Regions from separate parts of the Chryseobacterium capnotolerans genome, predicted to be linked through region 2. Evidence: riboswitches for the same ligand, from Rfam matches in the RefSeq annotation. Region 2 holds a riboswitch; each other region holds the start of a gene.
The links. A riboswitch is a leader RNA that binds a small molecule or an ion and turns the genes downstream of it on or off. The one in region 2 is predicted to bind cobalamin.
Positions count from the first base shown of each region.

Region 1: it holds a riboswitch for cobalamin, as region 2 does, so the genes downstream of both, prpB (methylisocitrate lyase) here and H5J24_RS04045 (TonB-dependent receptor plug domain-containing protein) in region 2, are expected to answer to the same signal.
Region 3: it holds a riboswitch for cobalamin, as region 2 does, so the genes downstream of both, H5J24_RS15235 (hypothetical protein) here and H5J24_RS04045 (TonB-dependent receptor plug domain-containing protein) in region 2, are expected to answer to the same signal.
Region 4: it holds a riboswitch for cobalamin, as region 2 does, so the genes downstream of both, metE (5-methyltetrahydropteroyltriglutamate--homocysteine S-methyltransferase) here and H5J24_RS04045 (TonB-dependent receptor plug domain-containing protein) in region 2, are expected to answer to the same signal.

Region 1 covers NZ_CP065589.1:1,332,239-1,339,754, forward strand. The annotation lists gene prpC (bifunctional 2-methylcitrate synthase/citrate synthase) at 1-1,030, opposite strand, end outside; gene prpB (methylisocitrate lyase) at 1,017-1,928, opposite strand; cobalamin riboswitch at 2,373-2,567, opposite strand; gene H5J24_RS06180 (helix-turn-helix domain-containing protein) at 2,911-3,909, opposite strand; gene H5J24_RS06185 (DUF6796 family protein) at 4,114-4,839, shown strand; gene H5J24_RS25500 (hypothetical protein) at 5,060-5,191, opposite strand; gene H5J24_RS06190 (hypothetical protein) at 5,387-6,517, shown strand; gene H5J24_RS06195 (DUF4280 domain-containing protein) at 6,550-7,053, shown strand; gene H5J24_RS06200 (hypothetical protein) at 7,077-7,361, shown strand.
Region 2 covers NZ_CP065589.1:856,009-863,524, forward strand. The annotation lists gene H5J24_RS04030 (tetratricopeptide repeat protein) at 1-63, opposite strand, end outside; gene H5J24_RS04035 (helix-turn-helix domain-containing protein) at 60-1,670, opposite strand; gene H5J24_RS04040 (T9SS type A sorting domain-containing protein) at 1,856-3,169, shown strand; cobalamin riboswitch at 3,421-3,598, shown strand; gene H5J24_RS04045 (TonB-dependent receptor plug domain-containing protein) at 3,631-5,463, shown strand; gene H5J24_RS04050 (DUF5074 domain-containing protein) at 5,480-6,364, shown strand; gene H5J24_RS04055 (hypothetical protein) at 6,364-6,543, shown strand; gene H5J24_RS04060 (CCA tRNA nucleotidyltransferase) at 6,704-7,516, opposite strand, start outside.
Region 3 covers NZ_CP065589.1:3,192,636-3,200,151, reverse strand. The annotation lists gene H5J24_RS15265 (alanine dehydrogenase) at 1-274, opposite strand, end outside; gene tsaE (tRNA (adenosine(37)-N6)-threonylcarbamoyltransferase complex ATPase subunit type 1 TsaE) at 342-743, opposite strand; gene H5J24_RS15255 (T9SS type A sorting domain-containing protein) at 902-1,642, shown strand; gene dnaG (DNA primase) at 1,840-3,825, shown strand; gene clpP (ATP-dependent Clp endopeptidase proteolytic subunit ClpP) at 3,938-4,621, shown strand; gene H5J24_RS15240 (T9SS type A sorting domain-containing protein) at 4,823-5,209, opposite strand; gene H5J24_RS15235 (hypothetical protein) at 5,155-5,937, opposite strand; cobalamin riboswitch at 6,003-6,194, opposite strand; gene H5J24_RS15230 (esterase-like activity of phytase family protein) at 6,432-7,516, shown strand, end outside.
Region 4 covers NZ_CP065589.1:2,040,473-2,047,988, forward strand. The annotation lists gene H5J24_RS09700 (ferritin-like domain-containing protein) at 1-429, opposite strand, end outside; gene H5J24_RS09705 (fasciclin domain-containing protein) at 512-1,081, opposite strand; gene msrB (peptide-methionine (R)-S-oxide reductase MsrB) at 1,202-1,717, opposite strand; gene H5J24_RS09715 (RNA polymerase sigma factor) at 1,808-2,377, shown strand; gene H5J24_RS09720 (anti-sigma factor) at 2,384-3,208, shown strand; gene metE (5-methyltetrahydropteroyltriglutamate--homocysteine S-methyltransferase) at 3,316-5,619, opposite strand; gene H5J24_RS25550 (hypothetical protein) at 5,682-5,810, shown strand; cobalamin riboswitch at 5,795-5,980, opposite strand; gene H5J24_RS09730 (Lrp/AsnC family transcriptional regulator) at 6,170-6,631, shown strand; gene H5J24_RS09735 (bacteriocin-like protein) at 6,757-7,041, opposite strand; gene H5J24_RS09740 (XRE family transcriptional regulator) at 7,479-7,516, shown strand, end outside.

The sequences.
Region 1 (7,516 bases), 480 kb from region 2:
AAATAACGAATAATGGAGTAAACATAAGAGTAGGTACTCCCATTAGATGATAAGATACTGCGGAAAACCAATCCAGATTCGGGAACATTTTCTTTTCTTCCCACATAATGGTTTCCAGTCTTTCAGCAATATTATACAACAGCATATCTCCGGCTTCCTCAGAAAGTTGCTTAGCTACTTTTTTAATCACTACGTTTCTAGGATCCGAAATCGTGTAAACCGGATGTCCGAATCCGATAATCACTTCCTTATTGGCAATACGCTGACGGATATCTGCTTCAGCTTCATCAGGTGAATTGTAACGGCTCTGGATTTCGAATGCCACTTCATTGGCACCACCGTGTTTTGGCCCTCTTAAAGCTCCAATGGCTCCTGTAATACATGAATAAAAATCTGAAGAAGTTCCGGCAATAACACGAGCCGTGAATGTAGAGGCATTAAATTCATGTTCAGCATACAGGTTAAGCGATATTTCCATAGCTTTTACCCAGGAATCGGGAGCTTTTTTACCATGTAACAGATTAAGGAAATGTCCGCCAATAGTATCGTCGTCTGTTTCTACATTGATTTCTTTACCATTGTGGGTATAGTGGTACCAGTATAAAAGTCCGGAACTGAATGAAGCTAATAATTTATCTGCAATATCTCTTGCTCCGGCTACATTGTGATCATCTTTTTCAGGCTGAATACTGCCAATAGCAGATACCATAGACCTCATCACGTCCATCGGATGCGCTGCTGCCGGAATACTTTTTAAAATATTTCTTACAGAATGCGGAAGTCCTCGAAGAGATTTTAATTTGGCTTTATAATTTTTCAACTGAGCTCCGGTAGGCAGCTGACCGTAGATTAAAAGATAAGCTACTTCTTCAAATTCTGCTTTTTCAGCCAGATCCAGGATGTCATATCCTCTGTAGTGGAGATCATTTCCACTTTTTCCTACACTGCAAAGGGCTGTATTCCCTGCTGCTACTCCTGAAAGGGCTACGCTCTTCTTAGGCTTGAATGTTGGTTCGCTATTCGTTGACATTACTAATATTTTGTTTAAAAAGGTTATCTAATTTTTGTTCATAATCATGATATCCAATGCTTTGGTAGAGTTCTTCTCTGGTCTGCATGGTGTCTAATACATGGGCCTGAGTTCCATCTTTACGAATATGTTCATAGACATTCAAAGCTGCTTTATTCGCAGCACGGAATGCTGAAAGAGGATAGAGGATCAATCCTACACCTGCGGCTTTTAGCTCATCAACAGTATACAAATCAATCATTCCAAACTCGGTGATATTGGCTAGCACAGGAATTCCTGTAGCATCTACAAATTTTTGATAAAAGCTTAGGTCAGGAACTGCTTCTGCGAAGATGAAATCAGCACCAGCTTCCTTATAGGCAATGGCTCTTTCCAATGTTTTTTCCAGCCCTTCATTCGCAAAAGCGTCTGTACGGGCTCCGATTACAAAGCTTTCGTCTGTACGAGCATCAGCTGCAGCCTTTAATCGGTCTACCATTTCCCCTTTGCTTACGATTTCTTTTCCCGGGCGGTGTCCGCAACGTTTTGCACCTACCTGATCCTCAATATGCAGAGCTGCTGCGCCTGCTTTGATCAATGATTTTACTGTTCTTGCGATGTTGAATGCTGACGGACCAAATCCTGTGTCCACATCTACCAATAAAGGTAGATCACAAACGTTGGTGATTCTTTGAATATCAATCAGCACATCCTCCAGTGTAGTGATTCCTAAATCCGGAACTCCTAAAGACCCGGCAGCAACCCCGCCTCCTGAAAGATAAATGGCATTGAAGCCAGCTTGTTTGGCCAGTAATGCATGATTGGCATTGATGGCTCCTACAATCTGAAGAGGACTTTCTTTTTGCATGGCCTCCCGGAATTGTGCACCAGTAGACTTCCAGTTTTCATTTTTAGTCATTGTAATATTTATGGTTTAGTTGAAATTTGTGTGATAAGAAAGAAGGGTTGCTAAGCTGCTGTTGGGTGATAAAAAGAAAATGATCAGAAGAAATCAGATAAGTTGTTGATGAGCATGAAGACAGAGAACTTTTCGAAATTTCACAGAATGAGACTTCTACTGTCATAAATCTGTTGCTCATGGATACATAATTGTGATTGGCTTGGTACATTTTTAAACTTTTTACATAGATTAAACCCTATAAAAAGCTCTTGTAAACTTCACGATGTCTTTTGTGAGAAAGAAAAATTATGGAAAGGGGACACGGGTGAGCTGTAGATTCATAGAAGAACCTGCTGTTCTGCTACTCTCTATCTCAAAAAATAATACAAGTTGATAAACTATGTTATCATATCATTATCCATACCGTATCATACCTGACTATAAGCTTCAAATCGCGAAAGCATCGTCAATTCGAAATAGGCAGGTCTCCTGACTTGTAACAGTTTTTATCATCCTTCCCATATACCGCAGCATACAGTGGATATGAATTTGATAAAAACCTTTTTATTGTTACTTACAGTTGCGCGACAGTTCGTGATTTGCACACGATTCCCTTTTAATACACAGCTAAGTGTTACCAATTTCGGTTGATAAAGAAGGTGTTAAGAACTCCTTGGTGGTAAATATAGACATTTTATGAGAACGGCAAAATATTTTATGCAAACAATAATTAATTTTCAGTAATGAGTTGATAATGTTTTGTTTGTAGGGGTTTGTTTTTTGGCGATATGATAAAAATCAGTCTTTTTACAGTGTTTTATTATTACCAAATCATTAACAAATGTGCCTCAATGTTAAATGAAATAAAATAAAGGGTGTGCTTTTATAGTAATTTTCGTTATTTAAAAATAGAGCAATTAAGCCTATATAATCCAGAGTGAAAATTTTAAATTTTGATGAGGTGAGAATCAGCAAATATGAGTTGGAATTATCAATGAATTTAGCTGCTTATTCCATTAGTGTTCTTAAGTTTACTTGGAATTAAATTGTACTTTCTCTTAAATGCTGAAGAAAAATGCCTTGGGTTTTTATATCCGATAATATCGGAAATTTCATTGATGTTCAAGTGTCCTTCAAGCAACATTTTTTTCGCTTCTTCCATTTTCATGTCGTTCCAGAAATTGAAAACAGTAGTTCCAAATAGTTCTTTAAAGCCCTTTTTCAATGTAAATTCATTCGTACCTACCTGATGGGCAAGATCAATTAATGAACAGGTTGTGCTGAGATTATTGACAATAAAATCTCTCACAGCATATATTTTATCTTCATCTTTTTTAGGAAGAGATGAGGGGGAAGATTCGTTTTTAAAAAGCTGTTCCAGTTGTAACAGAAGGAGTTCAGCAACCTTAGCTTCAAGATAAATCCTTTTAAAAATCCCTTTTCTGTCGCAATGGATGATGTCGTTTAGTACCTGATACATTTCCAGGTTGATCCTGCAATGGTCCGGATTGATAAGACATGAGTGTTGTTTTTCAATAGCATTTCTGAAAGTATTGAACAGGTCAGAGTCTTCAGGAAGAAATTTTTTAAAAAAAGCGGGCGCTAAATTGACTTCCAGGATCTGCATTTCATGTCCGTCGAATTCCATCTGGCCAGACATCTGATGGGCATAAATGATATTGTGCTGATAGCTTTCAAAACACACTTTATTGTTGAAATTTTCTGAAAGGGCAGCGCTTTTTCCTTTTAATGAAAAATGCATTTCAACGCTCTCAAAGTCAGCTTCAAAATAGAGTAATACTTTATTTTCAAGGGAGACATTTCCAAAGCCAATGTGAACATTCTCAAAGCAGATCTCATGATAAAAACCATTTCCATAAGGAGGTTTCAGAGACGTAATACACTCTGTGATTTCCCCGTCATTCAGAAAAAAAACATCAGGATACTTTCTTTCAATGAGGGTACCTCCAATTTTATCATCATAGATTCTTACTGTCATTATGCTTTTATTTTAATTAGAAATCTCCTTTTTACGGACTTTTTACTCCCTTCTACATACCTGTATGAGCTGTATTACCGATTAGCTTTGCACAAATATAAATAATTATTTAGAATGATTCTTAATAATATTTATTTTACCATACGCAAAAGCATGAAAAATAGAGATAATGAAGAAAGTGAAAGTAAAAAATGATTTTAAATTATGAAATATTCAAGTAAAGTAAATTGGTGTTTTGCAGCAGCTATTATGGTATCTATATGTTGGATTATCGGTGATGTTTTCGTAGCCGGCTTTGACCCGAATCCTGCTGATTATCCATTATTCTCAAAGACCTATGCCGATCAGGTGAATGTTGAATTTGCTACTTTGATGCTGGAAGGCTCAACACCAGGATTAATGTTTGGAGCTTTAATCGGAGCACTCACAGGACCTTTGCTGCTTCCGGCAACATGGCTGGTTTTCCAGTTTTTTAAAGATACCGGAAAATGGTATTCGGTAGCTGTTTACTGGATCTTATTGGTTGGGGCGGTGTTGTCTCCTTTAGGCCATGCAGGTTTCTTCTATGTAGGCGAAATCTATAAAGCAATCTATCATACAGATCCGGTGGCTCATCCATATCTTTTGGAAACAGGCCGGGGTTTTATGAAAATGCTTAACATAGCCTGGGGAGCGGCTATTGGAGTATTAGCCATTGGATGGATTTCATTTGCAGTGTGTATTCTTTTAAATAAAACATTGTTGCCAAGATGGATGGCTTTATTGACTCCATTTGTCCTGACTCTGTTTATCATTCCGATTAAAGGTCTTTTACCATTGCCATATTCAGGATGGGTTGGGGGAGCGATATTCAATATTGCTTATCTGACATTCTTCAGCTCACTACTGTTACTTTTCAGAAAGAAACTTAACAGAGAACAGCAGAACTAATAACAATCTATATATACTACACCACGAATTGAGCACTTTTTTAGTGCTCAATTTTTTTATACCCGTTTATTTACTTGTCGTTTTTGCATAATTGAAATAAACTGCTGCTTTCATTTCTATTTGATGATTTTGATATTATTTAATTTTATATATTCATTTGCATCAAATAAATTACTAAAGTCTTCTCTCATATTTTCTCCTTCAATTTTACCCCACTCTCTTAATAAACTCTATAATTCAAAATTTCCCATCCATTGTCTTCAATCTCTTCAGTTGCAATAGCATCGGCGATCTGTTGTTGTGTATAATCTTTTTGCTTTCTTATTGTACATAATTTGTCTTTTTGCATCATTTTTTTTACAAATATGAAAAAAAATACAATTCATTATTAAGGGATGTATGAATCTGTTTTTTTTAATTTTAAAATCTTTTTAAATGAATAGTCGTAGAAGTACTACACTTTTTAAAATTTATGAAAAGAATTGAATTAAAATAAAATAATATTTCTAACTTTCAGGAATTATCATCAAAAAACACATCCTATATTATGAAAAAAAATATCCCAAATTCGGGTGGTTCTCCCATGGGAATTACCTCTTCCTTGAAACAGGACATCTATTTTGTAAAACAAGGAGAAACACTGGAAAGTATTTCATGGGAATTAACTCTTGAAAATCCTAAATATCTTCGTGAATACCACAACTCAAGATGTAGCTACTTAGACCTTATTCCTGAAGAAGGAACTTTAAGATTTTTGCAGAAACTAAATGTACCCAACTCAGACGAAATACGAAAAATAAATGAGCAAATACGAAAATCCGGAGAAAGCTTATGTTACCTACTTCCAATGGGGAAAATCTCCTTCAATATAGAATTAATTGACGGGAATTATGAGGTGAGACAGACTGAAAGCTATGATGGAACTCAACAAAGTGAATATTCGTACACACTACACTTTAAATATATAAAGGAGGATGAAAAAGGACATTATGTAGAATTTACAATGAACAATTTCAAAAAAAATGAAGAGGAGCCTGAAGAGAAAATAAATAATCTGGCATCCGATTTTGTAAAAATAGTTTATCCGATAACATTGATTATAGATAAATCTGGAAATTTTGTTAAAGCAAATCCTATTAAAGAGGTTAAGGATATTACTACTGAACTTGAAACATTAAAGCAATATTACGCCGGCTCTTATGCCACTTCTCATATTGACCAGATGAAAAGCAAAATGATGACTCCACAGATTATCTATAATAGTCTCAAAGAAACATTACCTTTACAATTCATCTTCAATCAATTCTATAAAGCAAATTATCATTCAAAGGATACTACAGCATCATATCGTGATGAATTTTCGTGGTTAGCTCCGGCCTCTCCTATCAGGCTGGAAATGGTTCACCAAATTTTACCACAAAGCAGTTCCAATTTAGTAGAGATAATACAAACAGGGAGATCCGTAGATTATCGAACGGTTCCGGAATTGTATTATACAGACTTGGAGTATGACGAGCAAATAATTCCACATTCAAAATCAGTAAAGGCTAATCATTCAGCTACATATACATTGGATTTTATGAACTTTTCTATTCAAAAAATAAAAGCAAGATTTGATATCCAGATTGCTGATTATGAAAAGACAATGACTTTTGAATTAGAAAAGTTATTAGGATAATTATTATTTTTAGAACCATCAATCACAATGATATGTCAGAAAATTCATCAGCACACAGCGACAAGCACTTTGTCATTCAGAAAGGCAAGGCTCAATGCAATCAAGGCGATCAGTTCCCGCAATTTAAAGTAACATCCCATCAAAAGCATTATTGGAATAATAAAAGTGCAACGGAAGATTATCTTGCTGTAACGGAAGACGATTTACAGTTTAATCCTCCCGGACCAAGTTTTGGACAATGTAAATTGAAACCCACATCAGGAGGCTATTTACCCTGTACATTTGCTCCGGCCGGAAAATGGCAAAAAACTTATGAAAAAACAAAGGTGATGAATAAAAGCTGCCTTTCTGAAATTTCTGAGTTGATGTGCAGCGTTGGAGGCAAAATCACTGTAAAAGAACATGGGCAAACATCAACTATGAATAAGCAAAGTATAACAACGGCTGACCCCAAGACCTATAACATCATTAACCCATTTATGAATTTTGAGGAGTCCCAAAGAGAACTGGAAGGACCTGATCAGATTTATGAATAAAATGTCTATCAATACTAACGACTATGGCAAAATTAACTATTAGAGGGAATACAAAACCTATTGTTGGAAATACGGAGGCTTATTCACTTTCGGTATTTGATAATGTAATGACATCCAATTCTTTTTCTTTCCCACCTCCTAAAGTACAATGGAACATCTATGTACAAGACAGGAACGGATGGCGGATCGCCAATGGAAATATAAAGGAAGGAGAAAATGTAACCTATAAATTTACTGCCAAAAGCCTTAAATATAAGGCTTTAAGAATTGAAGTGGTAAGGGGGAAGATAAAGGAGAACTCTATATAAAACCACAGGAAGCTGAAGATCCGAAAATTGTAAGTGTTGAACTACAAGACATTAATTCTGAACGACTACCAAAAGGAAAACTATTACATTATACTGATACCGTAATAGCTAAAGCCCATTGTGTAGGAATGTTTGGATATAAAGTGGCCTTTACT
Region 2 (7,516 bases):
TTGACCGTTTATAACAATAAAGGACAAAAGGAATAATGAGAAAATTTTTAATCTTAGTTTCATGATACTTTACTTTTACTGATTTCCTGGATGTAAGCGTTAGGAGACATTCCGGTAATAGATTTAAAAACAGTGGTAAAGGCACTATGTGAAGAAAAGCCCGAGTACTCTGCAAGATAGCTTACTTTATAGTTAAGAAAAGTAGGGTTTGTTCTTAGCAGTTGAGCAATATGATTGATCCTTAGTTTATTAATATATCCATTGAAATTTTTTTCTTTATTATTATTGATAACTTCCGAAAGGTATTTGGTGTTGATCTCCAACTGAGCTGAAAGCATTGATAATGACATGTTTTTGTTCAGATACCGGTCAGACTGTTCAAATTTCTCAAGCTTTTGAAGGATTTCTTCCTCTTTTTCCTTAGAAATTTTATTGGGATTTCTTTCTGGATCAGAAATGTTTTTAGGTAAGATGGTGGCAGGAGGGACAGTTTGTTTTTGCTGATAATTCTGTTTTTCAAAGAAGTCAAATTGCTTTTTCAAATCTTTATTTTTGCTTTTAATAATTAAAAAATAGATGAATAAGGCAATGATGATTGCAGATAAAATCAACGTGAAAGTCCAGTAAGATTTTAAATAAGTCTGTTTTTCAAATTCAAGGGTTTTATTTTGATTGGTTTCCACCAGTTTTACAATGTATCGTATTCCTTCTTTTGTATTGGAATCCGTTTTGGTTTTTAAATCATTATAATATTTGTTGTATTGATGATATTTTACATCATCATGGAGGGCAAAATAAGTTCGGGACAATGACTCGTAAATCTTAATCTTTATATTGTTAAAAGGAAGATCTTCAATTAATAACAATCCTAGTTCCAGTTTTTGAATTGAAGTTTTATAATCCTGCTGTAGAAAATAGTATCGGGAAAGATTTTCATAAGCTAAACTGAGTAAAAATGGTTGATTTTGCTGTTTTTCAAGGTCAGAAATTACATTTTCTATCAGTTTTTTATATTCGGCCAGCTTATTTTGTTTCATTAAATAAGAGGAACGGAAAATATTGTTCTCTGCTGTAATGATTCTATTCTCTTGATTATCATTGTTGGTATATTGATCACTTTTGTCAAGATTTTTTAATGCATTGGAATAGTCTCTGTTAATTCCCAGATTCAAAGCTTGAAGCTGATAGAGCTTGGCGGTAGTGATTCTTAATTTGGGATCATTGCTTTTCAGAATCTTCTGCTCTGATAAAAGATGAGCAATTATTTTTTTCGATTGATTATACAATCCCAGGTTTTGATATTGGTCTGCAAGATTATAATCCCCAAAGATCTGCATAAAATAAGAGAGCTCCTGACTTTGACCTGGATTTTCTTTCTGAGAAAAACTATTGACTGACTGCATATAATCTCCCTTCATGGCAAAAGCCTGTGAAATAATGTTCTGAAGTACAATCTTATGCTCTATATCCTGATCACTTACCAAAAGTCCCTGAGTATAACTAATACAGTCATCAGGATTTTGATACAGTTTCTGAAATGCTTTATCAGCAATAATAGTAAAATCAGGACCAGACTGTCCATTGATAACAAGGAAGCATAATGTAAAGATCAGCAGAGAAATTCTTCTACTGTTTTTAACCATTTTTCTGAATAACCATTTATTTTTCATGTTCTTCTCAACAACTTGCCTGAAAAGCTGTTTACAAAATAGAATTATTTAAGTGTTTGATTATTAATTTTTTAAAGTTTTAATTCTTTCGAAATTCACGAATTGTGAAAGTCTATTTCTTTTGGTTGGGTAAATATAATGTTAATATTGTTTCTGTTGATTTTAAATATTAAATATAATAATATATGAAAAATTTTTACAAAGTGTCAATAAAAATGATTGTTGCTTGTTTCTTTTTGAATATTGGTGTGGCAAAAGCTCAACTTACGGTAATGGGACTCGGGAATTATAATGTAGGAGCAGTGTCTGATAAAGGGATAGTAAGTATGCATACCAGCGGCGGTGGTATATATATGTGGACATCCAATACTGGAATTGTACAGATAGGATCCATCTCAAACGGGTATCCGGCTGCGGGAAAAACTGTAGTTTCTAACGATGGAAATACAATTGCATCATCAATTACGAATGCATCAACAGGCTTTAATGAAATTTCAATTTATGATGTACTTACCTCAACATGGACAAACAAAGGCGGCCTTGTTCCTACCGGTTGGGACGGAAGTGTGAGCTCCACATGGGGAATGTCTCCCAATGGAAACACTATTGTAGGCCTAGGCTGGCTTACTGCAGCAAATGCCCATGCTGTAAAATGGGATCAGACAAACGGAGTGGTAGACCTGGGAAGTATGGTAAGCGGAAGAAGCTCAAGAGCGAATGCCATAAGTGCAGATGGTGCTGTGGTAGTAGGATGGCAGGACGAACCCACAGGAACCAGAAGTGGTGCAAAATGGATAGATGGGGTGGAAAGTTTCATTACAGATAGCAACGGAAATAATGTAGGAGAAGCAGGAGCAGTTTCTGCTGATGGAAATACAATAATTGGTTCAGCAAACCCGAACCCATATGTTTGGAAAGCAGCTACCGGAGTGACTTATATTACACATCCCAATGCTTCATTCTCTTTTAAAGGAGGGGCCACCGGTGTTTCCGGAGATGGAACAAAGGTTATTGGATTTTACAGGGCATTTGGAGCACCGCCGATGTCGGGAGAAGGTTTTATCTGGACAGAAACAGATGGCCGTGTTAACCTTAATGACTATGCAACAAGCTTAGGAATTAATACCAATGGAGTAACTATGGGACTTCCTTTGGCGATTTCTCAGGATGGGAAAAAAATAGCAGGAACGGGAATGAATGCTTCGAATCAAATGGTGGCATTTTATCTTGATCTTACAGAATATTTATCAGTGAGTGATGTTTCAAAAGATAAAAATACAATGGGGATTTATCCTAATCCGGTAGCTGATATTTTATATATAAAAGAAACAGTAAATATCGAAAAAGCAGAAATTTATAATATGGTAGGGCAAAAAGTAAAATCGTATACAGCTGTGGAACATCAGATTGATGTATCATCTTTGCCAAAAGGGAATTATATCGTACAGCTTTCAGAGAAAGGAGGCAAGCAGCAGAATTACAAATTCATTAAGAAATAAAATTCAGCAAATTTTAATAATAGTTATATCATTGAACGGCTGTTTTCAATAGCGAAAGCAGCTGTTTTTTTATGAATCATTGAAGAGGGATGTTGGAAATTTTATCAGAGTATGCACACGATAAAAGAGATAGTTTTTAAAGGGGATTACTATCGCTATTTTGTTGATATATATACTTTACTACTTTTCAACTCCTATCTTCTTTGTTTTCAGCTACAACATCCATTTTTTGTCTAATACATTTAAAAAGCTATCTTTGCAAAAATTTTGGTTTCCAGTATATTGGAATGAAAAGGGAATTGGGTGTAACTCCCAAACTGTCCCCGCAACTGTAGATCGCAATACCAATTTCTGTACTCAGCCACTGTATAAAAACGGGAAGGCACAGAAAGCGAAAGTCAGGAGACCTGCCAGAATAATAATCAAAAAACATATTGCTTTCGGTGGAAAAGTAGAAGGATATGGATATAAAAAGATCTCTGGTATTGTTTCTCTCATCTTATGGCTGCTTTCTTTTCGGACAGGAGAAAGCTGTAGATACTATTTATATATTTGACAGCCAGATGAATAAGGTGAAACAATTTCACCCTGTGAAAATTATTCATATTGAAGATGTAGAGAAAAACTCTGGCAATCTTTCAGAACTATTAAGGTTTCAATCTTCCATCTATATTAAGGAAAACGGACGTGGTGGAACAGCTTCACCATCATTTAGAGGAACTACCGCTCAACAGACTTCTTTTGTATGGAATGGAATTAGTATTAATTCTAATTTTCTGGGCCAGGGAGATGTAAACAATATTTCTCTTTTTGGATATGACCAAATCGGAATAAAAGCAGGTGGCGGAAGCGTTACTTATGGTTCCGGAGCTATTGGCGGAAGTATTCATTTGGATAATAGTCTTAGTTTTAATCAAGGTTTTCATGGAACCTTGTTTTCTGAAGCCGGATCTTTTAATACCCATAATAATTTTATTAAAGGTTCTTACAGTAATGATAAATTCAGCTTTAAAGCTTCCGGAAATTATTCTATCAGTGAGAATGCCTACGAGGTGAGTAAAGAACCCCGAAATTATATCAACCTTAACGGTGAGTATTACAATACAAATTTTAATATTTCAGCTGCTTACAAATTAGCTCCACACCATCAGATTTCATGGATTTCAGAGTTCTATAACGGGCAGCAGCATTTTCCAATTCTTTTTGAAACAGAAACAAAAACTAAATATCAGACTCAAAATGTAAGAAGTCTGGTTTCCTGGGATTGGAATAAAATCAGATTTAATAACTCTTTTAAAGCAGCTTATACAGAAGAAAATTTTCAATATTTTAATGATATAGACAGACCTAAATTAAGTAGTGGGACAGGAAAAAATTATATTCTAAAGAACGACTTCAATTATTTTCTTACCTCAAAGTGGAACTTCAATATTATTGGAGAATACCAGCTGAATAAAGGGGAAGGTTATGGATCCGGAATAGATCATATAAGCCGGAATATGGGTTCTGTGGCAGGATTAATAAGATATTTTCCTACCCCTGATTTGCGTCTTGAAGCCGGAATAAGACAGGATTTTGTGGGAGTGACTAAGTCGCCTCTTTTATTTTCTTTTTCAGGAAAATGGAATGCTTTAAGTTGGTATAATCTAGGTTTAAGCGTTTCGAGGAATTTCAGAGCTCCTTCTTTCAATGATTTGTATTGGAGACCTGGAGGAAATAAAGATCTAAAACCGGAAACTTCTTATCAGTTTGAATTGAGAAATCAGTTTAAAGCCGGAGATTTTAAAGCCTCACTGCTTCCTTATTATATGGATATCAGAGATATGATACGCTGGATTCCTAATTCATTAGGAATTTATACTCCTGTAAATACAGCTCATGTGAGGTCTTATGGAGTAGAAGCTCAGGCGGAGTTTACTAAAAAATTTGGAAATCACCTTTTACACACTGGTTTAGGATATGCGTACACCAATTCTCAGGATCTGGAACAGAAAAAACAACTGATGTATGTACCGTTCCATAAGTTTACCGGAAATATTGATTATCAGTACGAATTCATAAAGATATATGTTCAGGGATTGTTTACCGGACTTACTTACACAGATTCCAACGAAAAGAAAAGTGAGGCGCTGAAAGAATATTTTATAATGAACGCCGGAGTAAGTGCAACATTATTGAAAAATTATACTTTGGGTTTTAAAATCAATAATATTTTCAATCAGACTTATTATACCATGTTTGCTTATCCGCTGCCTGGAAGAAATTACAGTGTTAATTTAAATATCAACTTTTAAAAAAAATTTAATATATATGAATATCAAAAGAATTTTACCTCTTGCGTTTGCTTCAATGTTACTTTTTAATGTTTCATGTAGCAGTGATAATGATGTTGAAACAATAGAAACGAAAGTGAACTATACAAACGGAATACTTGTTTCTAATGAAGGAGGTTTTACAAAACCTACTTCTGACGTTACTTTTATTAGTAACAATCTGGGAACAGTTTATAATAATATTTATGCTAACAATAATAAAGGTGAAGCTTTTGGAAAAGTGCTTCAAACTATAGGCTTTAGTGGAGATAAAGCATATCTTGTTGCGAATATTCCTAACAAAATTGATATTGTCAACAGAACGACCTTTAAATTACAAACTACAGTAACGGAGAATCTTGATAATCCAAGATATATTGCATTTTCTGGAAGTAAATATTTTGTAACGAATAATAACTTTTCCGGTAAAAAGAAATTAAATGCTTATAATATTTCAGATAATACTTATGTTGGAAGCATAGAATTTCCTCGTTTAGCTGAGAAAGTGGTAGAAGCTGAAGGTAATATTATTGTACAGACCGATGGGGTAGGCTATGATGCTAGTTTTACTCAAGAACTTCCAACTGGGTATACGATCACTGTTGTAAACCCTTCTACAATGGTTAATCCTACCACAATTACATTACCTGCAAAAGGAATTATCAAAGATCTTATTGCTTATGAGGGAATTGCTTACGTATTAGTTGCTGATAAAGTAGATTCATACATTTATGAAATTAATTCCAAAACAGGAAGCTACACTACCACTACGCTTACCAGCATTCCTAATGTACAGAAATTGAGAGCTTATAATAATGAATTCTATTTTATTACCGATACCAAAAAATATATGAGAAGCCTATTGCTACAGGAGCTCCAATAATGCCTCTTGCAACAGCTACCGGGAATGTGTATGGGTTTGATGTTATTGATGGAAAGATATTTGCTGCGGAAGCAAACTTTACTACAGATGGTAAAGTGAATGTTTACGATGCATTAAGTGGTACTCTATTAAAAACCTTTACAGCGGGTGTTGGAACAAACGGGTTCTATAAAAACTAAAAATTGCGCTTCGGCGTATATAATATAATTTTTTATTTTTTCATCATTTGTGTTTTTTCCGGGCGGGTTCTTAGAACCCGCCCGGCTTTGATATATACCTCTTTAAAAACGTAAAAAAGCTGGATTACTCATCCAGCTTTACTTTTCTATATCGTGAAAATTAGTTTATTTTTAATCCCAGTTTTTCTGCTTCAGCAATCACAAATTTTGTTGCTTCTTCCTTTTCATTTGGGATTTCACCTTCAAGGATAGCTTCTTTTACTTTTTCCTTTAAAATACCGATTTCTCGGCCTGGCTGAAGGTTAAACATTTCCATAATTTCTTCTCCGGTAATAGGAGGCTGGAAATTTCTTACCTGATCTTTTTCTTCAACCTCTTTGATCTTCACTGCTACATATTCAAAATTTTTCTTGAATTTTTCCTGCTTTTTAGAGTTTTTAGTCGTAATGTCTGCCTTGCAAAGAGTAAACAGTTCTTCAAGGTCTTCTCCGGCATCAAATAAAAGCCTCCTTAATGCAGAATCTGAAGCATCATCCGTAATCAGGGCAATAGGTCTGGAAGAAAGTTTAACCATCTTCTGAACATATTTCATATCGCTTCCTAATGGCAGTTTTAATCTCTGAAAAAGCGTTTTTACCATCTTAGAACCTAAAAATTCATGTCCATGGAATGTCCATCCTGTACCTTCAACAAATTTTTTGGTAGGCGCTTTTCCTATATCATGAAGTAATGCAGCCCAACGCAGCCAAAGGTTATCGGTATTCACAGAAATATTATCCACTACCTCCAGGGTGTGATAGAAATTATCTTTGTGGGTTTGTCCTTCTACTTCTTCCACTCCTTTAAGTTCGATCAATTCAGGAATAACAAGCTTTAAAAGCCCTGTTTGTTCCATTAATTTTAATCCTACAGAAGGTTTTTCAGAAAGCATGATTTTGTTGAATTCTACCATGATTCTTTCCATAGAAACAAT
Region 3 (7,516 bases), 2.3 Mb from region 2:
CCTTAGGATCATTGGTAATTTTTGCTCCAGATTCAGAATACTGTAAATCTGTAAAAAACGAACCTTCTCCGGCTCCTGCTTCTATGATAATCTCATGACCGTGCTCTACCAATACCTGTACAGCGTCCGGAGTAATGCAGGTTCTCCTTTCGTTGAGACAGGTTTCCTTAGGAATTCCAATACTGAATTGTTTTCCCTTCTTTATAACCTCCAATTTTTCCTCTTTCGGCATCAATTCTTCTTCTGTGAAAGGAGTAAAAATATTTGTACTCATCCTTAAATTAAATTATGTCTTACAGATTGTTTTTTACACTTAATTAATAAGCAAAGATACATAATATTTACTCGAATGAAACTTCTCTGTTTTCACCTGTATTCACAATACTCATTGTGTGATAGTTGAGCCCGTAGAGCTCCTCTTCATACACTTCCGGCCACTCAATGATGCATAGAAAAGAATTGTCAAGGTATTCTTCAATCCCAATATCATATACTTCTTCAATGTTTTTTAAACGGTAAAGATCAAAATGGAATACTTTTCCTTTTGAAGTGGTGTATTCATTAACAATGGAATAGGTAGGCGAGTTTACTTCATCTTCACTTCCCAGGTTCTTAAGCAAAAACTGAGTGAAAGTAGTTTTTCCTGCACCAAGATTTCCTTTAAGCAAAAGAATATTATGTTTTAGTTTAGGAATAACTTCATCTACAATTTGCTGCCATTCCTGTAAAGATTGTATTTTCATTTGCCAAATTTAAATCTAAATTATGTTTTTTATAATGATTTAGATTGAAAATAATAAAGTGAAAATAACATTTTGGAGTTGTTTTGTTTGTTTTAAGTAGTATTCTTTGTGTTTTTCTTTGTTAATACTTATATTTGGTTGAAAACTAAATAATTATTATGAAAAACATTTACTTAGCTTTATTTATTTCTTTTTTTGGAATAACAGGCGCACAAGTGGGTACAACCTGTACCAACCCTATTGTAATTAGCACTTTGCCATATACGACAACGGATGATACAGCCAATTATGCAGATAATTACGATCCAGATACCGATAACAGTCCTGCATGCAGTGGCTCAGCAGATGGATTTGGAAATGATTATCACGGAGGAAATGATGTTATTTATTCTTACACAGCAACATTTACAGGAACTATAAAAATAGAAATTCCGGGTGGAACGGGCTGGACTGGCTTGTTCGTTTATAATGATTGTGCTGATATCGGTTTAAATTATGCTGCATGTGAAGGAAGTACTTCAGATGGTGAAGATTTAACAGTTAATAATTTTGCGGTAACTCTAGGGCAGACCTATTATATCTTGATTTCTTCATGGCCTGATCCAGAGACAGTTCCTTATACACTTAACGTAACATCTGAGACTCTTTCTGTAAATGATATTGAGATGAAGAAGAAACAAACAGGGGTTTATCCAAATCCTGCAGGGAAAGATTTATATTTTAAATCAGAAAAGGAGATTATTTCTGCTACAGTCTACACCATGGAAGGAAAGAAAATAGAAATATCAAAAGTGAATAACAATTCAATTTCTATAGATCATCTTAGTATAGGAAGTTATATAGTGGAGTTTATAGATAAATCTGGAAACACTTCTACAAAAATATTTATTAAGAAGTAATCTGATTTTTATTTCTAATATTTAAAAATCTCCACAAAGGAGATTTTTTTTTGAATAATAGTATTGAGAATAAATTACAAATCCTTAATTAATCATTGTGTTTATTTATCCTATTTCGCATTTTTTGACGCTGTTTATTCCAAATTATCTCACTCGAAATATTCCTGCATCTACATAAAAATACTTAATTTTACAGCATGATTTCGAAGCAGACCATAGACAAAATTTTCTCAACGATACGTGTAGAAGAGATAGTAGGAGAGTACGTTCAGTTGAAAAGAGCGGGGTCTAATTTTAAGGGACTCAGCCCATTTCATGAAGAAAAGTCACCCAGTTTTGTTGTTTCGCCAAGTAAGCAGATCTGGAAGGACTTCTCTACAGGAAAAGGAGGGACTGCCATCTCTTTCCTAATGGAAATTGAGAACTTCACTTATCCTGAAGCACTTCGTCATGCCGCTAAAAAATACGGAATTGAAATTGAAGAAGATCTGCGTGAAATTTCCGAAGAAGCAAAACATGCCCAAACGGAAAAAGATCTATTGTATAAAATTCATGAAGTTGCCAATACTTACTTCCAGGAAATCCTTTGGGATGATCAGGAAGGTAGAAGCATAGGACTTGCTTATTTTAAAGAAAGAGAACTTAAGGATGATATCATTAAGAAATTCCAGCTTGGATATTCTCCTGAAAAGAAAAACGCTTTTACTTCATATGCTCTTGAGAAAGGATATACTAAGGAAATCCTTGAAAAATCCGGACTTTCTATTTTCCCGGAAAATACTCCGGCGGGAGTTGACAGATTCCGTGAAAGGGTAATTTTTCCGATTCATAGTTTTTCAGGGAGGGTTTTAGGTTTTGGAGCCAGAATTCTTAAGAATAATGTAAAAACAGCGAAATATCTCAACTCACCGGAAACGGAGATCTATCATAAATCCAATGTTCTTTATGGATTGAACCAAAGCAAGCAGGCTATTTCAAGAAAGAATGGCTGTCTTTTGGTGGAAGGATATATGGATGTGATTTCCCTTCACATGTCCGGAATTGAAAACGTTGTAGCGAGTTCAGGAACTTCCCTTACCACTGAGCAAATCAAACTAATTAAGAGGCTTACAGAAAATGTAACCATTCTCTTCGACGGAGACAATGCTGGTATCAAAGCCAGTTTCCGAAGTATTGATATGCTTCTGACAGAAGGTATGAACATTCGTGTCCTGCTTTTCCCTGATGGTGATGACCCGGATTCCTTTGCCAGAAAACATCCGCAGGAATATGTTGAAAAATACATTGAAAATGAAGCGATGGATTTCATCGACTTTAAAGCGGAGATTCTGTTACGGGATGTTGGAAATGATCCTATCAAAAAGGCTGAGGCCATCCGTGACATTGTAAAATCGGTTTCCTTCGTACAAAACGCACTGAAAAGAGAGGTGTATCTGAAGGAGGTTTCCAATAAATTCGGTCTTTCTGAGCAGAGTCTTTTCAATGAGCTGGATGTTCAAAAACAGATTACCCAGAATCAAACTCATCATGTTCAGCAACAACAGAAGGAAAAAGCAGCTCCAAAGTTGGAGATCGTTCCTTTGGATCAGGAAAAAGAAGATCCTTTTTTGTTTGATGTTCTGTTTATGGAGAATAAGTTGGTGGATCACATGCTGATGTTTGGTGACGTTGTATTGAAAAGAAAAAATGAGAACAACGAAGAATATCAGATTACAGTTATTGAAGAAATTCTCCATCATTTTGAAGAAGAGCAGTATACATTTTTAGTCAAAGAAAATGAGATCATTATCAACCAGGTAAAAGAGGGGATTCAGAAAGATGAGTTGAGAAGTGGAAACTTTTTTGTATCTTTTATGGATGAAGACATTACGACAAAGGTTGTAGATGCTTTGATGCCGCTGGACGAACTGGAAAACTGGGCATCAAGAAATATTTATCCGCCTAATTATGGAGATAAAGTTGCAGATCAGATTCAAGGGGATGTTTTACTGCACAAATACAGATATATTGATTATCTGATTACAGAAACAGCGAAGGAACTGGACCAATACAGCAGCACTGATGAAGTAAAATATTATGAGCTGATTAAAAAAATCACTCTGCTGAAACAAGCTTCTATCAGATTAAGTAATATTATTGAATATTCCCCGATTAAAGGAATCTATGTCAATAGAAAAAGATAGTTTAAAGACAAAAGGAGTCAGTATTCTATGACAAAAAGTCCTATAAAATTTTAGGAATAAATATTGTAATTTAAACATCGAAAATATTATTAAAATAATACATAATACAAATATGGACATTAAAAAGGAATTCAGAGATTTCTCTGTAAAACATTTAGGAAACAACGGTTTGGCTACCGATCAGTATATGGGAATGTATGGCCCAACGAACTTAACTCCGTACATCATGGAAGAAAGAAGATTAAACGTTGCTCAGATGGACGTTTTCTCCCGTTTGATGATGGACAGAATTATCTTCCTTGGAACAGGAATTGACGATCAGGTAGCGAATATCGTTACTGCTCAGCTTCTATTCTTAGAAAGTGCAGACCCTTCTAAAGATATTCAGATCTATATCAATTCTCCTGGTGGTAGCGTATATGCAGGATTAGGTATTTATGACACCATGCAGATCATTAAACCTGATGTAGCAACAATCTGTACGGGGATGGCTGCTTCAATGGGAGCTGTATTGTTGGTTGCCGGAGAAAAAGGAAAGCGTTCTGCGCTGAAGCACTCAAGAGTAATGATTCACCAGCCTTCAGGAGGTGCTCAGGGAGTAGCTTCTGATATGGAGATCAACTTAAGAGAGATGTTGAAGTTAAAGCAGGAGCTTTATGACATCATCGCTCACCATTCAGGACAAACTTACGAATGGGTTGAGAAATCTTCTGACAGAGATTACTGGATGACTTCTGAAGAAGCTAAGAGCTACGGAATGGTAGATGAAGTTCTTCAAAGAGCAGAGAAAAAATAATTGATTGTATAATCATCATGAAAAACGCATCCCAATCGGGATGCGTTTTTTGTTTTAGCCACCGCTGCACGAATTTTTATTATATATTTCATAGTGAATTACTATTACGAAGAAAATAACAATTGAAGACGTGATAATTCCCCTCCTCCGAAGGGGTGTCAAATCGAAGATTTGACGGGGTGGTTCAATCATTCCCCTTTCTTACTTCTTCACAATCTTATGCACCGTAGAACCACTTTTGGTCTTAATCTCAACCCAATAGACCCCGGATTTTAAAGACTTAACATTAATTTTTGTTTCCTGTGAAGCCATTACTTTTTGTCCCAAAGAAGAATAGATATTAATCTCTCTGATATTTTCAGAAGTTTCAATCTGAATGAAATCACTTGTTGGATTAGGATAAATGTTGAATGATGCTTTCTTATATACAGAGGCAACAGACAATGTCGCATTATTTGCTTCAGTAGGAGTGAAAGGACTTCTTTCTCCAAAGCTTAATCCCAGCCATGTATTGTTACTTAATTGGATCTGACTCAGATCAGTCTTTTTTGCCAGCTTGAAAGGTCTTTTCCGGCATATAACTTCCATCTTTCTGTTCCAGAGGTGTTTCCAGAGAACGTATTTAATGATAAACTGGAAACCTGATTATTGTTGGAAGTAAAATTGAAATAAGCAGCCTGTGACTGGATAAGCTGTAGAGCTTGTTCCGCTGTGATACTGCCGTTATATTGAATTCCAAAAACGAAGGAATTAGCTTTTCCACTTGAATTATTGGTTCCGAAATCTACAACAACAAGGCTTTTATTGTTTCCTGTTCCTATCCAATTGGTGATTTGGGATAAGGTGTACCATTGAGAACTGTAGGCTGGTACCGGAGTTGATGGTGGTGTGTCGATGAAATCAAGACCATAAGTAATGCCAAACCACAGCCCGTCTGTTAAAGCCGTATACCCTACACCATTATTTTGATTGGACATATTTCCGGCAGTTGACCCGGTCCAGGTAATCCAGTAATCATCAGTACTTGGAGTATGGTGATTATATTTGAAACTGTGTAGAAATCCTGAAGGAATGTCAGCCTCTATTTTAGGTTCTGCAGCCACAATCGCATTGATCATGTCTTCGGCTGTTAAATTATCATCATCAAAACGATAGCCCCATGCATAAGATTTAGGAGTATTATTATCATTGAAATCAGCAATGAAATAAGCCTTTTTAGAACCGGTTCCCACCCAAAACTTAATGTCGTTTTCTGTAAACTGGGCAAAGAAAAACTGCGTACAAAGCAGTAAGAAAAAAAGATAGATTTTTCTCATAATATAATTAAATTAAAGTTTTATTCCCGAAACTTATTTATCTACAGGATGATCTTCAGCCTGAAACTAAATGTGTATTTAAGGCAGGTCTCCTGGCTCGCATCCTATAGCCAACCTTCCCGGATCCTAGCCCAGTGGTATTATTAATAGCTATAGGTAAAACAGCTTACAGTTGCGGGTACAGCTCAAGATTTAAATAATATTCTCACTTGATTCCCTATTGTGAACAGTGTTCAACCTTAAAAACGGTGCAAATATATCATATAAATTTTGATATCTGTTTTGTGAATTATAGATCAGGTTTCAGTGTTTTCTGATGATGGATTTTGTTGATTGATAATGAATTGCTACTTTGTTTTTGATTTCCCGAATCAAATAGGGTATTTCATTGTTTATATTGAATTCATCTTAGTATTCTATTGTTAAAATACAATTATCATTGTATTCAAGATCAGTTTACAATCAATTTATACTTTCGCGCCATAAAAGTTACTATGAAAAGAATACTATTATCTGCTTTGATGATGGCTGCATTGTGGTCATGCAAAGATGATGACAACAATATGAATAATCCAGATATTAATTATTCTAAACTTCCGCAGGAGTTTCCATTTTCAAAACTGGCAACAATAAATGGAGTAGATGTCATTAATGGTGGATTCGGATCCGGAGCGGCAGCTCATCCCACAAGAAAAGGTGAGTTTTATGTTATTACAGACCGTGGCCCCAATACCGATTATAAGAGCGGGAAGAAGTTTTTAGCACCTAATTTTACGCCTACTATTATGCATTTTAAAATTAATGCTGAAGGAAAGGTGGAAGTGATTAAATATATTAAACTTAAAAACCCATCCGGTCAGCCTATCACAGGGCTTCCAAACCCTTTAGGAATGGGAAGCACGGGTGAAGTAGCCTATGATGAAGCAGGAAATGAGTTGGGTACGGATAAATATGGTTTAGACAGTGAAAGCATTGTAGCGGCACCTGATGGTACATTCTGGGTTTCTGATGAATATGGTCCACATATAGTTCATTACAATGCAGATGGAGTGGAGATGGAAAGGATAAGCCCAATGGGTGTAAATACAGGAACTAGAAAATTACCCGCTGTTTTAGCAAAAAGAAGAGCGAACAGAGGAATGGAAGGGCTTTGCATTACTCCAGACGGAAAAACATTGGTAGGAACAATGCAATCGATGATGTTGGTTCCTTCAAAAGCTTTGGCAACTAATACGACTTTAACCAGAATTGTAACTTTCGATATTATTACAGGGCAAACGAAACAATATATTTATAAACAGGATGGCGGAGCTTCTGATTCGGTTTGTGATATTACAGCATTGGGGAATAATGAATTCCTTGTTATTGAAAGAGATGGTAACTTCGGAACACAGGGTGGAATTAAAAAGGTATACAGAATCAACCTAAGTGATGCAACAGATGTAACCGGAACTGATCTTGCGGCCGTAGACGGAATGAAAGTAAATGGAAAAGCTTTGGAGCAATGTACCTGGGATGAGCTTACCAACGCAGGAATTAAGCCTGTGACTAAAAAATTAGCTGTAGACCTTGTTGCAAA
Region 4 (7,516 bases), 1.2 Mb from region 2:
TGCTAATACAGAGTTTCTGTCATTAAAATTCACATTAGGATATTGAAAATCAAGTTTCGGAAGTACATTTTGAGTAGCACCGGTGATGGCTGCCTTAAAAAAGTCCCGATGGATTACTTCGTGATGGTAAAGATCCGTAAAAACTTCTTTTTCAATACTGGAAATCCCGCTGTAAAAATTGTTTACAACTTTGGTGTAAAAATCGGCTTCCAGCTGCTCCAGAGCGTAAGCATAGTTTAAGACTCCTACATCGCCAGATCCTAAATCAAAGATCTGACTGTCATTTATCATCTGAAAATCATCATCATCATTACATCCTATCATCGTAAGGCCGGCAATTGCCAGTCCCACTCCACCTAATTTTAAAAAATTTCTTCTGCTGGTATCCAGCGTCGCTCCCTGATTAGAAACATGAATTGTATTTTTCATAATATTAATCTTTAAAGTGTTTGATTACATGATAAAAAGAAGAAAAACAGCACTAAAATGCTGTTTTAGATTCTGCTGTTTTCTACGGCATTAAAACCGTATCAATGACATGAATGACGCCATTGGATTGATTTACATCTGCAATAGTTACTTTGGCACTGTTCCCTTTTGCATCTTTTATATAAAGATCTTTTCCTTTTGTCCAGAAAGTAAGTTCTTCGCCTTGTACGGTTTTCATCATACTTTTGCCATTTCCAGCTTTTACGGCAGCCCAGATCTCTTTAGCGCTGTATTTTCCTGGTAAGACATGATAGGTCAATATACTTGTAAGCATCGCTTTATTTTCAGGCTTTACAAGAGTTTCTACTGTTCCTTTCGGAAGTTTTGCAAATGCAGCATCAGTAGGAGCCAATACAGTAAATGGGCCTTTTCCTTCTAATGTTTCTACTAATCCTGCTGCTTTTACGGCTGCTACTAAAGTTTTGTGATCTTTAGAGTTTACAGCATTTTCAATAATGTTTTTGGAAGGATACATAGGAGCTCCTCCTACCATTACTGTTTTTTCTTTCATCATTTGTGCATTTACCTTTCCACTGAAAGCAAATGATAAAGCTACCATTGCTAAAACTGTGATGTGTGTTCGTGTGTTCATTGTAATATTTTTTTAAATTAATTGTAGTTAATTTGTGCTTTTAATGTCATTTACGAGCTTGGTTGTATTTTAGATTGAAAAAAAAATGAAATTTTATTTAACTTATTGTAATTCAGTGTATTAATTTTTAATCGGAATAAAATCAAGACAGATCGAGTTCATGCAGAATCGTTTTCCTGTTGGTTTTGGGCCATCTTCGAAGATATGTCCCAAATGAGAACCACATCTTCCGCATAGAACTTCCCTTCGGACCATATTGTAAGAAGTATCTTTCCTGTAGATAACACTGTTTTTACGGATTGGTTGATAAAATGAAGGCCAGCCGCAAGTGGTCGCAAACTTTGAAGTGGAAAGAAACAATGGATTTCCACATACTGCACAGTAATAAGTTCCTTTTTCATCAAGCTCATAATATTTTCCTGTAAATGCTGTTTCTGTAGCTCCTTCTCTGGCAACCTCATAGAGTTCGGGTTTTAAAATCTTTTTCCATTCAGAATTACTTACTTTCAACAGGTTTACTGCAGTATGAGAGTAATAAGGATTTCTGATTTTAAAATGATCTGTCTGCGCTTTATAAGTTTCTGTTGATAAGACAATACAACAGATTAATACTGTTTTTGATATTAAGTTCTTCATATTTAATATTTTTTAAATATTTTCTTAGAACTACATACGATGTAAAAGATTTTCCGGATTTTATTGGATATTTGTTTTATTTTATTACATTTGGATAGAAAAATAATTACTATTAAAACAACCTATTCTGAAGAAGAACTTATCGTTTTACTAAAAGAAAGAAACGAAAATGGTTTTCATTATCTGTATGACCACTATTCCGGTGCGTTGTATGGTATTGTTCTTCGTATTGTTCAGTCTAAAGAATACACTGAAGAAGTCATTCAGGATGTTTTTGTTAAAATATGGAATTCTATTCATCAATATGATGCCTCTAAAGGAAGGTTTTATACTTGGATGATTAATATTGCACGCAATACTGCTATCGATTATCTAAAATCTAAAGGATTCCAGAACGAACTTAAAAACCAATCACTTCCCGATTTCGTATATAACACTACAGAGCTTTCAACGGTCAACAACTCATCAGACTATATTGGGTTTAACAACGTGCTTGAGAATCTGGAAGTGGACAAACAAGAACTTATTAATCTTGCTTATTATCAGGGATATACCCAACATGAAATATCCGAGAAACTGAAGATACCGCTGGGAACGGTAAAAACGAAGATGCGAAATGCATTGATGAAATTAAAAGATTTGCTAAAAGACTATCAATAAATTAAATTGAACACTAAAGAATACATATCGTCCGGAATTATAGAATCTTATATTCTAGGCCATGCTTCTCCTGAGGAAGCGGGGATTTTGGAGTGTGTGATGAAGAATAATGCTGAAGTAAAAGCTGCTTTTGAAGAGGCACAAATAACTTTGGAACATCTTGCTACAGCTCAGGCTGTAACACCTCCAAGTGATCTGAAATCTAAAATCTGGAATAAAATTCAACAGGAACAGTCTCCTGTTGTGGACGTAAAACCGTCCATTTCTATAGAGACTCAGGAAACTAATGATGACAGAGATATCAAAAATCCGGAACAGATACAAGGGAAAATAAACTGGAAAGCTTTTGCCGTTGCAGCATCTGCTTTATTCCTTATCAGTATTGCCGGGAATCTATTTTGGATGAATAGTCAGTCTGCAACAAAACAAGAAATGACAAAATTGGCAGCAGAAAAACAATCTCAGGATGCTGCTATGGAAAAGATGGATAGAAAACTGGGTATGTTTTCCAATCCTGATATGCAAATGGTGATGCTCAAAGGAGTAGAAAAGCACCAGGATGCCAAGGCCATGGTTTTCTGGGATAAAAAAACAAAAAAAGTGTATCTTAATGGTGAACATCTTCCTAAAGCACCAACGGGAATGCAATACCAGCTTTGGGCTCTTGAAGATGGAAAACCGGTAAATGCAGGTATGTATACTGAAGACAAAGACAGTAAGACTGCTTTGGCTACCATTTCAAAAGCACAGGCTTTTGCTATTACTCTTGAAAAACAAGGCGGAAGCCCGGTTCCTACTATGGAAAATATGTACGTAATGGGAGGAATCTAAAGGTAATAACAGATTGAATTTGTGAATGTTTTCACGCTTGAAATAATTTTAAAAAATAAAAGCATCCGAGGCGGATGCTTTTTGATTTTCTATGCGGGTGAAATATTTTAAGAGGCATATTCTAAAGATGCTTCTTTAGCAGCAGCAACCATAGCAATTAAAGCCTTTTCCGTTTCTTCCCAATGTCTGGTTTTTAAACCACAATCCGGATTGACCCAAAGTTGATTCGAAGGAATGACATCCTGAGCCTTTTTCAGCAGTTCAATCATTTCTTCCTTGGAAGGAACTCTTGGTGAATGAATATCATACACACCCGGACCGATCTCATTAGGATATTTGAAGTCTGCGAAAGCATGTAAAAGTTCCATTTGAGACCTTGAACATTCTATTGTAATCACATCAGCATCCATATCTGCAATGTTTTTAATGATATCATTAAATTCTGAATAACACATATGGGTATGGATTTGGGTAGCATCTTCTACTCCACTTGCTGAGATTTTAAATGCTTCTACTGCCCATTTCAGATAATTTTGCCAGTCTGTTTTTCTCAATGGTAGCCCTTCACGAATAGCAGGTTCATCAATCTGAATAATTCTGATCCCTGCTTTTTCAAGATCCTGAACTTCATCACGGATTGCCAGGGCAATTTGTTTACAGGTTTCGGAACGAGGCTGATCGTCACGTACAAATGACCATTGTAAAATAGTTACAGGCCCTGTCAGCATTCCTTTTACCCATTGATTGGTTTGAGACTGCGCATACTGAGACCAGTATACAGTCATTGGCTCAGGCCTGGAAACATCTCCAAAAATGATCGGTGGTTTTACGCAACGGCTTCCGTAGCTTTGTACCCAGCCGTTTTTAGTAAAAGTAAATCCTTGCAATTGCTCTCCAAAATATTCCACCATATCATTACGCTCGTATTCTCCGTGAACCAGAACATCAATTCCGATGTCTTCCTGCCAGCGGATGGTTCTCTGGGTTTCCTCTTTTAATAAAGTATCATATTGTTCTGCAGTTAGTTCTCCTTTTTTGAATTTGGCTCTCCAGGTTCTTACTTCGGCAGTCTGTGGAAATGATCCGATGGTTGTTGTTGGAAATAATGGAAGCTGTAATGCCTTTTGTTGTGCTTCCTTACGGATACTGAATGGGTTTTTCCTCTGTGAGTCCTTCTCTGTTACAGAGCTTGCTCTTTGTTTTACGCTTTCATTATGGATCAGCGAAGATGTTCTTCTATCTGAAGCCGCTTTTTTGTTATCCTCAAAATCCTGTAGAATAGCTGGGTCTGAAGTTCCTGCAGCGAGCTCTTTAAGTGTTACTACCTCTTTTACCTTTTGTTTAGCAAAAGAAAGCCAGTTTTTAATTTCGGTATGAAGACCGTTTTCAACATCTAAATCACATGGTGAGTGCAGCAAAGAACATGACGGAGCGATGAAAACTCTTTCAGATCCCAGTTTTTCAGTTGCTTTTTTAATAAAGGACAAAGATTTTTCATAATCATTTTTCCAGATGTTTCTTCCATCTACAACTCCTATTGATAAGCTCAGGCTCTCAGGAATAGAATTGAGAACGTCTTCAAGCTGTTCAGGATTTCTTGCCAGATCAATATGCAGAACATTTACAGGAAGTGAAGAAGCAAGAGACGCATTGTTCTTTAAGCCTTCAAAATAAGTGGTTACAATAAACTTAAGCTTTGGAAACAATCTTCTAAGTTCAGCATAGACAAAAGTATAAGCTTCTTTTGCTTTTTCAGTAAGGTCTAAGGCTAAGAAAGGTTCATCAAACTGAATCCATTCAGCACCCTGGTTTTGTAGTTTTGATAAGATCTCAATATAAACAGGAAGAAGATGATGGGCAAGATCCAGCTTATCAAATCCTTCTTCTTTTTCCTTTCCTAAAAGTAAATAAGAAACCAGACCAATAATTACAGGTTTTGCATTAATTCCTGCCTGCTTAGCCCCTGCAAATTCATTGAATATTTTATCTGAGGTAAGTTTAAATTGCTGGTTTTTATAAAATTCAGGAACAATATAATGGTAATTGGTATCAAACCATTTAGTCATTTCCATAGCGGTGATATCCAATCCTTCTTTCTGATAGCCTCTTGCCATCGCAAAATAAAGATCCAGTTCAGAATTGTTCTTTTTAAGCGCTACTTCATGATATCGTGTAGGAATAGCTCCTACCACCAGGCTCATATCCAATACCTGATCGTAATAAGAGAAATCATTACACGGAATAAGGTCTATCCCTGCTTCTTTCTGTAGATTCCAGTTTTGGCTGCAGATGGTTCTTCCTGCTGTAAGAAGTTCTTCCAAAACGATTTTACCTGACCAATACTGTTCGCAGGCCTTTTTAAGTTCTCTTTTGCTACCAATACGCGGATAGCCCAGAATGTGAGTTTGCATTTTTACAAATTTTAGATTACACTTATTTTCAATGCTCTTTGAAATGCTTCGGAATGCTTTGTATGGATAAGAAAATGTTTGAAATCATTGATATAGACAGATTGTACAATTCTCCCAAGGGAAAATGTACTGCCAATATCATCTGTATGACCCAAAAGCTTCAAACCGCGAAAGCATCGTCCATTCAGTAAAGGCAGGTCTCCTGACTTGTAACGGTTTCCGTCATCCTTCCCGCTTTTGGCAGTGGATATCCAAGGACAGAAACCTTTGGTGTGTTACTTACAGTTGCGCGACAGCTCGTGATTCTCACACGATTCCCTATTAATCTACCTTAAGTAAAACCTTTCCTGTTTGATGAAGATTGTAAAGAACGAATCTATTATCAATAATAAGTTTAATAATAGATTTTAATTTTGTGTAAAATTATTAAAACAGAATATATAATCAATTATGTAGGATTTATTCGGTTAAAATTGCTTTTATATTCTTTTTTTAAAGAATATAATTCTGTAAATTTGACTGATTTTAAACCCTAAAAGAATAATATTCTGTGGAACAACTAGATGATAAGGATATAAAACTGCTGAAACTGCTTCAGAATAATGCAAAACTAACCGTTAAAGAACTTGCTAAGGAAATTAACCTGTCTCCTTCACCTGTTTTTGAGAGAGTAAAAAGGCTTGAACAGGAAGGTTTTGTGAAGAGATATGCGGCAGTACTGGATGCTGAAAAGCTTAACCGTGGATTTACGGTATTCTGCCAGATTAAATTAAAGATTCATGACCGTTCTGTGGGCTATGATTTTGTAAAAGAAATTATGGAAATTTCGGAAGTGGCAGAATGCTACAATATTTCCGGCGATTTTGATTTCCTGCTGAAAGTTCAGGTTCGGGATATGAAACATTATCAGGACTTTGTGTTCAATAAGCTTGGATCTGTAGATTCTATCGGCAGTACCCACAGTACATTTGTAATGGCTGAAGTCAAGAATAATCATGGGTTGACTTTATAGAACTGCTTTTATTGAAAATGATCAGGTTTCAAAAATCTGTTAGGTTTAATATGCTTTATTCAGGAAATATAAAAGCCGCTCTTTTCAGAGCGGCATACTTTTTTAACTTTTAATGGAGCTGCTGATTAGCAAGTAGAACCACACTCTAATAATTTGATGTGGATTACACCATTAACTACACACTGTGTTTGGCATAAAGCGTTTCCTACAACGGTACCTACACCGCCGATAACACCACCTACTGTAGAACCTACACCGCCGATAACACCACCAACGATAGTACCTACTCCTCCGACAACGCCACCAACAACGCCACCTAGACCTCCTAATAAGTTTCCGATTGGATCAAGTAATCCTTCTCCTGAAATAGATTTTAGTTCGTTTCTGTCTAGTTTTTTGAAATTTTTCATGATTAAAATTTTATATGATTAATACATCACAAATATATGATAAATAATAATAAACTCATATTGTTTTCAAAAAAATAATTAAACATTTTTATTATTTAATATTTCGTTAATATAAATGTATAATAATATGAAAATCGTTTTTATCTTGTATCTGTTTGATTTACTAAATTTTAAAAAACATATTTCAAATTTTAAATATTGGAGTTAATATTTTAAAGGTAAATGAAGTTTTTTATGGTTAATATTTAAAATTTGTTAAAATGAGGTTTTAGAGAGTAAAATCTAACGATAAAACAGGAAAAAATAAGGGTGTTATTAACCCGTTTTCACCGCTTTAGTTAAGAAATTATAAAATTCTCCAAATTTTATGGTAAAAGGCCTTTCTATTATTGATAAGAGAAGGCAAAATTCGTATTTTTGTGGACATACTTCTATCAATGTCAATTTTTTCAAATAATATACGCTCTCTAAGAGC